One region of the Streptomyces sp. NPDC101152 genome, then DNA from elsewhere that is predicted to be linked to it. Evidence: riboswitches for the same ligand, from Rfam matches in the RefSeq annotation. Region 1 holds a riboswitch; each other region holds the start of a gene.

Region 1 (2,978 bases):
CTTGGCGAGGCCCTCCCGGTCGGAGAACTCCAGGGAGGCCGCGAGCCGTTCGGCGGAGATGTTGGAGGCGCCGATCGCGCGCACCTTGCCCGCCGTCACCAGCTCGTCGAGCGCGCCGATGATCTCCTCGACGGGGATCTCCGGCTTGTCGAAGTGGGTGTAGTAGAGGTCTATGTAGTCGGTGTCGAGGCGGCGCAGCGAGGCGTCGGCGGCTGCCTTGATGTTGGCGGCGGACAGGCCCTGGTACTCGGGGTGCTGGCTCACCTTGGTCGCGATGACGACGTCGGAGCGGTTGCCGCGGGCCTTGACCCACTTGCCGATGACCGTCTCGGACTCGCCGCCCTTGTTGCCGGGGACCCAGGCCGAGTAGCCGTCGGCGGTGTCGACGAAGTTGCCGCCCGCGGCCGCGTAGGCGTCGAGCACGGCGAAGGACGTGGCCTCGTCCGCGGTCCAGCCGAAGACGTTGCCGCCGAGGGAGAGCGGGAAGACCTCGAGGTCGGAGGAGCCGAGTTTGCGCAGAGAAGTCATGTTCAGCGTCAACGCCCGAGACGGAGACCTGTCTTCCGGAACGGCCGCAAACTTCGCGTAAACAGTCGGAGGCGGCCGTTCCGCAGTGGCGTACCGGTCAGGGGTTGAGGCCCTTGCCGCGCAGCCAGGGCGCCGGGTCGATGCCGGTGGCCTGCCCGTCCGGGTGGACCTCGAGGTGCAGGTGCGGCCCGGTCACGTTGCCGGTGGCGCCGATACGGCCGATGACGTCACCCGTGCCGACCTTCTGGCCGACGCTGACGTTGATCGACGACTGGTGGCAGAACCACAGTTCGGTGCCGTCGTCGAGGGTGAGGATCGTGCGGTAGCCGTACGCCCCCGCCCATCCGGCCTCGGTGATGGTGCCGCTGTGGATGGCCTTGATCAGCGTGCCCGTGGGGGCGGCGAAGTCGAGGCCCGTGTGGTAGCCGGAGGACCACATGGAGCCGGCCTGACCGAAGGTGCCGGTGATGGTGTACGACACCACGGGCAGCGTGTACTGCGTGGCCAGTTTCGCGAGCTTCACGGCCTCGGCCGCCTTCTGGGCCGCCGCCTGCGCCTTGTCCTTCGCGGCCTGCGCCTGGGCGGCCGCGTCCTTCTCCGCCTGGGCGGCGGCCTGGCCGACCTGCTGGGCGAACGCGGCCTCGGTGGCGTACTGGGCCTTGCTGTCGATCTGGACCCGCTGCACCTCGGCCTGCGCCATGATGCGGTCGCGCAGCGCCTCACCGGCGCCCTTGGCGCCCTGCGCGGCGTCCTTGGTGCTCACGCCGACGTCGCTGAGGGCGGTCGCGGAGCCCTTGGGGGCGCTGGAGCCGCCGTCGAAGACGTGGGCCACGGAGGCCAGGTCCGGCAGCGAGATGGACACCGGCGGCTTGCCGGTGTTGGCACTGGCCATGCCGCCCGCGCCGACCGCGGCTATGACGCCGACGCCGAGAACCGTGGAGCTGCGGGCCAGTCCCCCGCCGCGCTGCCGGGAGACACGGTGCCGGCCGCGAACCGTGCGGAGGGACTCCTCGGTGGGGTTCCACTCCTCCCACTGGCCCTCGTCGTTGCCGGGGCCGAAGCCGAAGGGCTGGGTGCTCGGCACGAACGGGGCTGCCGGGGCAGGCGGGTTGGACGCCACGTGGGCGTGCTCCTTTCCTTCCTTCTCGCCTACCGGGTTAGCTGACGGGTTCGGAGCAGGAAGGTCTCCTACGCGCGTATACCTGCCGTGCTGCCACGACGGCATCCGCGCGATTCACCCCAGGGTGGTGGTTCCCCGGTTCCCTTGCGGGATTCGGCGCGTGCGCACGGAGCCGCCTCTTGTGACGGCTGGGACGACCGCGCTGCGTTATCGAACGTTAATAGACCCACGGTGCCGTTTCCAAGCAGTTCGGCTTGATCATTAAACGTTTTTGGTGCGGACGTACGGGCCATGACCGGCGAAATTCGGGCGAGTTGACCTCGCCGCGGGAGCGGCCCCGGAATTGACGGTGCGTCAGTTGTCATACACAGAGAGGCCACCCGATTACCCCGGGTAAGAACAGGTCACGGCCGCTCTCGCGCACGCTTCGGCTCGGGGGGCGGAGTGCGGAGTTCGCCGTGCACCGCCCAGGCGACCGACACCATCGGCACCGCGACGACCGCGCCGACGACCCCGGCCAGGATGCCGCCGGCGATGACGGAGACGGCGACGACGACCGGATGCAGCCGGACCGCCCAGCTCATGACCAGCGGATGCAGGACGTGGCCCTCGATCTGGCCGACGATGACGATCAGCGCGAGGACCACGATCGCGATGGCAGGACCGCGCGTGGCCAGCGCGACCACCGTGGCCACGCCCAGCGCGATGGGCGATCCCACCAGCGGGATGAACGCGGCGAAGAACTCCAGCAGGGTCAGCGGCAGGGCGAGCGGCACCCGCAGCACGAACAGGGCGATGCCGACCAGCACCGCGTTGCTGGCCGCCACGATGACGATGCCGCGCGTGTACCCGGCGAAGGTCCGCCACGCCGTACGGCCCGCGCGGTTGAACGGGTCCCGCGCCCGCTGCGGCAGCTGGTCCTGGAACCAGCTCCAGAACCTGTCACCGGAATGGACGAAGAACAGGGAGCAGAACAGCGCGAGCACCCCCGCGGTCAGCACCTCCACGAGCCGGCTGGCGCCGTTCACGGCGCTGTTGATCAGCACGGAGCGGTGCTGGGAGACGAAGGTGTTCACCTTGTCCTGAAGGTTCGACGTCAGGGCCGGACTCACGTGGAAGGGCGGCCCCTGCAGCCACCGTTCGATGCGCCCGACGCCGCCGCTGAACTCCTGCCCCAGCTTGCCCCACTCGCTCGCCACCAGTTCACCGACGAGCGCCAGCAGCCCGAGGACCACCAGCAGGCTGCCCACCACGCTCACCACCACCGCCAGGGGCCGCGGCAGCAGGCGCGCCAGCAGATCGGCGAGCGGACGCAGCACGGAGGTCACGA
Region 2 (2,978 bases), on a different contig from region 1:
GACGCAGATCGACGACACGTCGGCGAACGACGTGATGGCGCAGTTCATGCACCTGGAGTACCAGGACCCGGACCGGGACATCTCCCTGTACATCAACTCCCCCGGCGGCTCGTTCACGGCCATGTCGGCGATCTACGACACCATCCAGTACGTCAGCTGCGACGTGGAGACGATCTGCCTGGGCCAGGCGGGTTCGTCGGCCGCCGTGCTGCTGGGCGCCGGCACGGCGGGCAAGCGGTTCGCGCTGCCGGGCGCCCGTGTGGTGCTGCACCAGCCGGCGCTGTACGAACCGGTGCGAGGGCAGGCCAGCGATCTCGCCATCCAGGCCGAGGAGTTGACGCGGACGCGGGCCCAGCTCGAGGAGATGCTCGTCCGGCACACCGGACGCAGCCCGGAACAGGTCACCGCCGACATCGAGCGGGACAAGATCCTCGACGCGCGGGAGGCGGTGGAGTACGGGCTGGTGGACCGGATCATCCCCAGCCGCAAGGCCACCGTCGCCCCGCCGAGCGGGAGGTGAGCGGCCGGTGCTCCCACCCGAACTCCCGCCGCTGCCCGCGCTCACCAGGGCCGAGGGCGAGTTGATCGACCGTTACCTCGATGTGGTCGACCTGCTGGGCCGGATCAACCCGGCGCACCACGGGGACACCTACCGCGGACTGCGCGCCGCGCAGGCGCTGGTGGCCAGGGCGGCCGAACTGCGCGACGCACTGGCCCTGATGCACCAGCGCGGCGAGAACGAGGTGCACGCCCCCACGCTGCGGCGGGCCCTGAGGGTCCTGGACGGCGAGCGGCGCACGGCCCGGGTCACCGTGCCGCCGGACGACGACAGTTGACGCGAACGCCCGCTCCGGACATCCCGGCCCTGACGCCGGGCGTCCGGAGCGGCGCCGAAACGGACCAAATGACGTACCCCCCTTTGCAGTAGACGCGACCCCTTTTTCGCGACCCTCCAAGTTGCGCAACGCACGTGGCCGCAGGGCGGAATGGGGCATTCCACCCCAGGTCCGGGCCTCCTCGAGGTCCTCGACACCGCCTCGAACGCAGGGGCGTCCACCCGAACGGGTGAGTGGTGAGGAACAACACAAACCCCGATTCCATTGGGATTTTCGGACATCCGTGAGTCAAGATCCCTGTCTGACGACAAGCCCCCGCCACCGCGGCGGGGCAATCCGGGCGGACGCCGAGTCCTGCCGCCGCACGGATGACCGGTCGACAGAAGTGGATCGGCAGGAGTGGAGGACCCAAGCACGACGGGTCGCCGGGACGGTCACGCCATGACCGGTCCGAGCAGCCCTTGGGGTGAAGCCGCGTCAGCGGCCGGGCAACTTCGCCAGCCCGAATCCGACAGGTCATCCTTCACAGGCGGCTGACGAAGGGTTGCGCATGACTGCGCTCAATCGTGTCCCGTCGCTGATGGTCCGGGCCGGTACGGCCTCGGCCCTCACCCTCGCCGCCGTGGGCGGCTCCGTCGTGATCCCGGGGGTCGCCTCCGACGCCTCGGCCGCGACGCCGGCGACGAAGGCACTGCAGGTGGCTGCCTCCAAGAAGGGCTCGCCCTACGCGTGGGGTGCATCAGGACCACGCCGGTTCGACTGCTCCGGGCTCACGCTGTACTCGTACAAGGCGGCGGGCAAGAAACTGCCCCGTACGGCGGCCCAGCAGTACAACACGACCCGTCACATCTCCGCGAGCAACCGCAGGGCCGGGGACCTGGTGTTCTTCCACTCGGGGTCGAACGTCTACCACGTCGGCATCTACGCCGGGCAGGGGAAGATCTGGCACGCCCCCAGGACCGGGGACGTGGTGAGGCTGCAGAAGATCTGGACCAAGAGCGTCTGGTACGGACGGGTCAGCTGACTCTCCCGCGGGGGCGGCGGCCACCTGACAGGCCGTCGTCCCCGCGGGCCTGACCGGCGTCCGGCTGGATACCCGTGTCCCATGGCCCACCACCATCCCGCCGCGCGCAACGAGACCCCGCTCGAGCGCGCCGACCGCAACTTCGTGGAGTTGCTCCAGGAACTGCGCGTCACCCAGACCGGCGTGCAGATCCTCTTCGCCTTCCTGCTGAGCCTGGCCTTCACCCAGCGCTTCCCGTCCCTCGACACGTTCCAGCGCGCCACGTACGTCACCACGCTGCTGCTGGCAGTCCTCGCCGCCGCACTCTTCACCGCCCCGGCCGCGCTGCACCGCTCGCTCTTCCAGCAGGGCGCCAAGCCGCTCATCGTGCAGGTCTCCTCACGGCTCGCCACCGTCGGCATGGGCGTCCTGGTGTTCGCCTTCACCGGATCGGTGCTGCTGGTCGTGGACGTGACGACCGGTCGGACCGGCGGACTGGTGGCCGGCGCGGCCACCCTGTCCGCGTGCCTGGGTCTGTGGGGGCTGCTGCCCCGGCTGGTACGGCGGCGGGTCGCGTGGACGCGGGACACCTCACCGCCCGTCCACGAGCCCGCGCAGGACCGGGAGACGGCGCCCGGGACGCAGCGCGCCTGCGGTGGCCCCTACGGCTCCTGCTGACCCGCCGTCACCGCCGGGGCCGAAACGGTCCACGGGAGCTCGATGGAGACCGTCTTGCCGCCCTCCCTGGTGGGCCGTACGTGCATTCTGCCGCCACACTCGGCAGCCAGCCAGCGGATGATCACCATGCCGCGGCCGTTGTCCTGCTGGACGGCGGCGGGCAGCCGCTTGGGGAAGCGCGGATGGCTGTCGGTGACACCGATGCTCAGTTGTTCGTCACGCTCGAGCCTGATGTCCACGGTGAAGGTGGGTGACTGACCGAAGGTGTGCTGTACGGCGTTGGTGGTGAGTTCGGAGACGATGAGGCGGATGGTGTCGGCGATCTCCGTATCGGCCGGCAGTCCCCACTCCGCCAGGGTCGTGATGACGTAGCCACGGGCCGCGGAGACCGAGGCGGGCTGGCTCGGCAGAGTGACGGATGCTTCCAGATGGTCTGCCATGGCGCGGTCGTCCCTTTCCCA
Region 3 (2,978 bases), on a different contig from region 1:
CCTTGCGGCCCCGTGAGCTGTTGACCGTACGGCCCCGGACGATGCCGATGAAGTCCTCGACCAGGTCGGTGGTCGCCTCCTCGGGCCAGGACAGCGCGACGCTCGACTGCGGGGCGTCCACGACGGGGCGGTAGGTGAGGTCCCTGCGGTGGTGGAGCCGGGCCAGCGACTGAGGGACGACCAGGAGGCCGACGCCCGCCGCGACCAGCTCCACGGCGTCCTCGGTGGTGGCGGGGCGTTCGAAGGCGGGCTCGCCCGGTGGGCGCTCCCAGTCGAAGACGTCGTCAAGAGGGTGGAAGATCACCTCGTCGGCCAGGTCGGCGAGGGTCACCTCCTCGGCCGCCGTGATCACGTGGTCCTTGGGGACCACGACCACCGTGGTCTCGGTGTACAGCGGGATCGCGCTGAAGACGGCGCGGTCCACCGGGAGCCGCACCAGTCCGGCGTCCGCCTCGCCGGCGCGCAGCACGGCGGAGACCTCCGCCGCCGGGACGGCGAGGAGGTTCAGCGGGGTGTCGGGCAGGCGCTCGTGCCAGATCCGCACCCACTTGGCGGGCGTCGTCCCCGGGACGTACGCGAGCCGGAACACGGGGGATGCATCCGAGCCTGTCACCCCGCCAGGTTACCGGCCGTGGTCGGCGGCCTCGGACCCGGTCGATACCCTGGATCCCATGACGTCGCACCAGACCACCCAGACGATGAAGCCCGCGACCGCGGCGAAGAAGCTGGGTGTGTACCTCGAGGCCACCCCCGCCGAGTTCCGTGAGGGTGTCGTCTCGCGCGCCCAGCTCGAGCAGCTGCAGGCCGATCCGCCGCAGTGGCTGCGCGAGCTGCGGGCCAAGGGGCCGCACCCCCGTCCCGTGGTCGCGGCGAGGCTGGGCGTCTCCATCGCGGGCCTCGCGCGCGGTGGGGTCACCGAGCCCCTCACCACCGAGCAGATCGAGGCGCTCAGGCAGGAGCAGCCCGAGTGGCTCGTCCGGGAGCGCGCCACCCAGGCCGAGGTCCGCAAGGAGGGGGCGCGGATCAAGAAGCGGAACGCGGAGCGCGCGGCCCGGAGTGGCGACCGGCGGTCCTGACCGGCCGCCGTGACGACGTTCCGTCACGATCCCACGCCGCTGCGTGCACGACACACGTTTCTGACGGTGCGTCACGACGAAGGTCACAAAAGCGTATCGGACATTCTGGTCGTCAACCTTCACACGAGCCGCACAAGTTGGCTAGCGTGGTTTCAGGCCGCTCGAGTTCCTCCGGCGAACCCCGCCGGGACGCGCGGCCTCCGCTGAATCCGGTGCGAGCCGGAACCGGGGACCCAACCGAACAACGGGGTGAATCGGCCCAACAGCCCGTCAGGGCAAGGGTCGTAGGGCATGCCTTCCGGACACGACCGCCCGAACCCGACAGCTAACCCGGTAGGCGGAGTACGGAAGGAGTACGGCCCCCATGGCGCCGGAACGACCATCGCGCACCGGCGGCTTCGGCTTGCCCGGTATGCGCAACTCCGCCCTCGCGGCAGCGGCCCTCTCCTCGGTGGCAGTGCTCGCCCAGAGCGCCGACGCGGCGCCGGGCACGGCGGACGAGGGACCCAGCCGTGAGGCCGTCCGCCAGCGGGTGAACAGCCTCTACGACCAGGCGGAGTCCGACACCGGCCAGTGGAACTTCACCCGGCCGACGGCGACCGGATCGCGGGGCCGGGGTACCCCGGCCGGAGCCGGCCGGCGCTCGGACCCCGATGTCGACAACGTCAGCCGGCAGTGGTTCGACATGGCGCGCAACTCGCTGGGACCGACCGTCCCGGCGGCCCTGCCCGCCAGTCGCACCCCCGACCGGCGTCCGGCCGCCCCCCGGCCCGCGCGCTCGGCGGACCGCCCGCTGCCGGCCCGTACCGGCTTCGAACTGGAGGCGGCCGGCCGGCCCGCGGCCGAGCTGCCCGCCGGCGGCCCGCGGCGTCCCCTGCCCGAACTGCCCGCCGGCGACGCCACGGCCGTGCTTCCCGCCGTGCCGGCCCAGCGGCAGGAGTCCGCCATGGCCGCGCCGGCGACCGGCGCCGAGCCGAGGCAGACCTCACTGCGCCGCTCCAAGGAGCAGAGCCAGCGCAAGATCGCGGCGGCGAGCGAGCTGCTGTACCGCTACACCGCCCGCCAGACGTCGATGGCGCAGCCGGCCGTCGCGCCCCAGACACCGATCGTGTCACCGCCGGCTCTCGCGGCCCCGATGCCCGCCGGGCAGCAGCCGGCCGCCGCAGCCGCGTCGGCCGCGGCGCCCTGGTCGGAGCAGGCGAGCCGGGCGGTGGAGGAGGCCTGGCGACTCCAGCAGCCGTCCGTCCTCGACACGGGCGTGCAGCCGACGCAGCAGTGGACGCCGCAGCAGTCCCCTCTCGTCGACACGGGCGCGTCGAACACCCAGCAGTGGGCGCTCCAGCAGCCGACGGCAATGCCGACGACTCAAGCGGTGCCGCAGCAGGCGTCCGTGCTCGACACCGGCGCGTTGAGCACCCAGCAGTGGGCCTCTCCCGCGGTGGGCGCGCAGCCCTCGTCCGCCCTCGACGCGAGCCTGCCGGTGTCCGACCAGTGGCGGCGGCTGCAGGAGCCGAGCGTGCTGGACACCGGGGTTCCGGAGGCCGTCGCCGAGCCACCCGTCGGCAGCAGGGCCGACCGGGCCGTGTCCTTCGCCCGCGCGCAGATCGGCCGACCGTGCCTGTGGGGCGGGGTGGGGCCGGAGTCGTACGACAACGCCGGGCTCACCCAGGCCGCGTGGAAGGCCGCCGGGGTCGCGCTGCCGCGGTCCACGCACGAGCAGGCGAGCATCGGCACGGTGATCCCGCTCGCCGAGAGCCGGCCCGGAGACCTGATCTTCTTCAACGACAACTTCAGCCACGTCGGCCTCTACACCGGCAACGGCATGATGGTCCACGCCCCCGGACCGGGCGCGGTCATCCGCGAGGAGTCGGTCCACTACGCCGGCGAGGCCGCGATCCGCAT
Region 4 (2,978 bases), on a different contig from region 1:
CCTTAATCCCCGTGAAACGTCGACCATTGACGTGTGTTCCGTGACTCTATTGCAATGGGCGGGAATTTCCGACGGCGGACCGGAATCCATGGATATTTTTTGGCCAGCGGGGCGGCACAAACGGCGAAAACCCCGGCTCGGGGAGCCGGGGCCTTCACGGGATCTCGCGATCCTTCGTCAGACGTCCACGCCGTGCGAGCGCAGGTAGGCGACGGGATCGATGTCGGAGCCGTACTCGGGGGTCGTACGGGCCTCGAAGTGCAGGTGCGGTCCGGTCGTGTTGCCGGTCGAGCCGGACAGGCCGATCTGCTGGCCGGTGGCGACCTGCTGGCCGACGGAGACCCCGATGGACGACAGATGGCCGTACTGGGTGTACGTCCCGTCGTTCATCTTGATCACGATCTGGTTGCCGTACGCGCCGCCCCAGCCGGTCTGGACGACCGTGCCGTAGCCGACCGCGTGGACGGTCGTGCCGGTGGCGGCGTGGAAGTCGATACCGGTGTGGCTGCCGGAGGACCACAGCGAACTGCTGGCCTTGTAGCCCGTGGAGACGTACGAGTCGGAGATCGGCGCGACGAACGTGTTGAGGCGCTTGCGCTCGGCCTCGCGGGCGGCGCGCGCCTTTGCCTCGCGGGCCTGCTTCGCCTCGGCCTCGGCCCTCTTGCGCGCGGCCTCCTCGGCCGCCTTCTTGCGGGCGGCCGTCTCGGCGGCCTGCTTCTGCGCGGCGGCCTGGGCGTCGATCTTGGCGGCGATCGAGTCGCCGATGGTGATGACGGGGGTGAGGCCGGTCTGCTCGACCGAGTTGTCGGCGGCGAGCGCGGGGGCCGCGAGGGAGCCGACGACGCCGGTGGCGGCGAGGGCCGCGACGCCTGCGGCGTGGGCGGTGGAACGCTTGATCCGGCTGGGAAGACGGTGCTTCCCGGTGGCGCACATGAACGCCATGTACAGGCTGGTCCTTTCCTTCCTTCTCGCCTACCGGGTTAGCTGACGGGTTCGGAGCAGGAAGGTCTCCTACGGACCCCCTCGCTGCACGCGCGGGCGTCCGATTCACCCCAGGGACTGACTTGGGTCCCCGGCTCCCCTGGCTCGCGCCGTACGGGGACTCGGCGATGACTGTCCGGTGCCGCGGGTGCGGCGCGGTGCCTGACGGACAGCCCGGACGACGCTAAGCGGGGCGACTTTCAATTCCCAAACGGATCACGGAGTTTGTAGCGCATCCCACAGGGCAAACAGCCCACTCTCCTTCAAATTTCCTTCAATTCGGACATACGAGGGCCCTGGTGACGCTTCCGTCACCAGGGCCCCGCCACGCACGCGTGCCGCTACTCGGCGGAGACGACGGTCACTTCACCGATGTTCAGGGCCTCGACGGCCTCCTTGATCTCGGCCGCGTCACCGACGAGGACGGTCACCAGGCGGTCCACCGGGAAGGCGCTCACGACGGCCGCGGTGGCCTCCACGGTGCCCGTCGCGGCGAGCTGCTGGTACAGCGTCGCCTGGTAGTCGTCCGGCAGGTGCTGCTCGACCTGGTCGGCCAGCGTGCTCGCCACGGCCGCCGCGGTCTCGTACCGCAGCGGCGCCACCCCGACGAGGTTCTGGACGGCGACATCGCGCTCGGCGTCGGTCAGGCCCCCCTCCGCGAGGGTGCGCAGCACCTTCCAGAGGTCGTCGAGCGCCGGTCCGGTGTTCGGGGTGTCGACGGAGCCGCTGATGGCGAGCATGGCGGCGCCGGTCCCGTCCGGGGCGGAGCGCAGGACCTGGCCGAACGCGCGCACACCGTAGGTGTAGCCCTTCTCCTCGCGCAGGACGCGGTCCAGGCGCGAGGTGAGGGTGCCGCCGAGGCAGTACGTGCCGAGCACCTGCGCGGGCCACACGCGGTCGTGCCGGTCGGGGCCGACGCGGCCGATGAGCAGCTGCGTCTGCACCGCGCCGGGACGGTCCACGATGATCACGCGCCCGGTGTCGTCCGCGGCGACGGGGGGCACCGGGCGGGGTTCGGCCCGGGAGCCCGTCCAGGCGCCCAGGGTCTCGCCCAGGAGGGCGTCCAGGTCGATGCCGGTGAGGTCGCCGACGACCACGGCGGTGGCCGTCGCGGGCCGGACGTGGCGGTCGTAGAAGGCGCGGACGGCGGCCGCGTCGATCTTCTCGACGGTCTCCTCGGTGCCCTGGCGCGGGCGCGACATGCGCGAGGTCGCCGGGAACAGCTCCTTGGAGAGTTCCTTGGCGGCACGGCGGGAGGGGTTGGCCAGCTCGTGCGGGATCTCGTCGAGACGGTTGCGGACCAGCCGCTCGACCTCGCTGTCGGCGAAGGCGGGCGCCCTGAGGGCGTCGGCCAGCAGACCGAGCGCCTTGACCAGCCGCGAGGCCGGGACCTCGAGGCTCAGGCGCACGCCCGGGTGGTCGGCGTGCGTGTCGAGGGTGGCGCCGCAGCGCTCCAGTTCGGCGGCGAACTCCTCGGCGGAGTGCTTGTCGGTGCCCTCGGAGAAGGCGCGCGCCATGATCGTGGCGACACCTTCCACGGCGGCCGGCTCGGCCTCCAGGGGCGCGTCCAGGAGCACCTCGACGGCGACGACCTGCTGGCCGGGCCGGTGGCAGCGCAGCACGGTCAGGCCGTTGCCGAGCTCCCCGCGCGTGGGCGCCGGGAACGCCCAGGGCCTGGCCTCGCCGGCCTGGGGCTGCGGGTGGAAGTCCATCGTGGCGAGCTCGGTCACTTGGCCGCCTCCTCGTTGTCGTCGCCGGCTTCGACCGTGGCCTCGGCCTCGGGGTCTTCGGGGGGATCGGCGTCCTCGGCGGGTTCTCCTGCGATCGGCTCGTAGACGAGCACCGCGCGGTTGTCGGGCCGCAGGCGGGCCCCGGCGACCTCCCGGACCTCCTCCGGGGTCACCGACAGGACGCGCTCGACGGCGGTGAGGGCGAGCTGCGGGTCGCCGAACAGGACGGCGAACCGGCACAGTTCGTCGGCGCGGCCCGCGACCGTG

The links. A riboswitch is a leader RNA that binds a small molecule or an ion and turns the genes downstream of it on or off. The one in region 1 is predicted to bind cyclic di-AMP.
Region 2: another riboswitch for cyclic di-AMP. It lies ahead of ACIRVK_RS11870 (C40 family peptidase); the one in region 1 lies ahead of ACIRVK_RS34005 (M23 family metallopeptidase).
Region 3: another riboswitch for cyclic di-AMP. It lies ahead of ACIRVK_RS12780 (C40 family peptidase); the one in region 1 lies ahead of ACIRVK_RS34005 (M23 family metallopeptidase).
Region 4: another riboswitch for cyclic di-AMP. It lies ahead of ACIRVK_RS32625 (M23 family metallopeptidase); the one in region 1 lies ahead of ACIRVK_RS34005 (M23 family metallopeptidase).

The regions. Positions count from the first base shown of each region.
Region 1 covers NZ_JBIWPO010000039.1:20,688-23,665, forward strand. Annotated here, with positions in the region: gene ACIRVK_RS34000 (aldo/keto reductase) at 1-528, opposite strand, end outside; gene ACIRVK_RS34005 (M23 family metallopeptidase) at 626-1,648, opposite strand; cyclic di-AMP (ydaO/yuaA leader) riboswitch at 1,660-1,817, opposite strand; gene ACIRVK_RS34010 (AI-2E family transporter) at 2,053-2,978, opposite strand, start outside.
Region 2 covers NZ_JBIWPO010000007.1:91,249-94,226, reverse strand. Annotated here, with positions in the region: gene ACIRVK_RS11880 (ATP-dependent Clp protease proteolytic subunit) at 1-520, shown strand, start outside; gene ACIRVK_RS11875 (hypothetical protein) at 528-836, shown strand; cyclic di-AMP (ydaO/yuaA leader) riboswitch at 1,172-1,383, shown strand; gene ACIRVK_RS11870 (C40 family peptidase) at 1,387-1,860, shown strand; gene ACIRVK_RS11865 (DUF6328 family protein) at 1,942-2,517, shown strand; gene ACIRVK_RS11860 (ATP-binding protein) at 2,502-2,957, opposite strand.
Region 3 covers NZ_JBIWPO010000007.1:288,232-291,209, reverse strand. Annotated here, with positions in the region: gene ACIRVK_RS12790 (LysR family substrate-binding domain-containing protein) at 1-613, opposite strand, end outside; gene ACIRVK_RS12785 (DUF5997 family protein) at 672-1,076, shown strand; cyclic di-AMP (ydaO/yuaA leader) riboswitch at 1,268-1,432, shown strand; gene ACIRVK_RS12780 (C40 family peptidase) at 1,441-2,978, shown strand, end outside.
Region 4 covers NZ_JBIWPO010000035.1:36,498-39,475, forward strand. Annotated here, with positions in the region: gene ACIRVK_RS32625 (M23 family metallopeptidase) at 178-942, opposite strand; cyclic di-AMP (ydaO/yuaA leader) riboswitch at 956-1,119, opposite strand; gene ACIRVK_RS32630 (M16 family metallopeptidase) at 1,323-2,711, opposite strand; gene ACIRVK_RS32635 (M16 family metallopeptidase) at 2,708-2,978, opposite strand, start outside.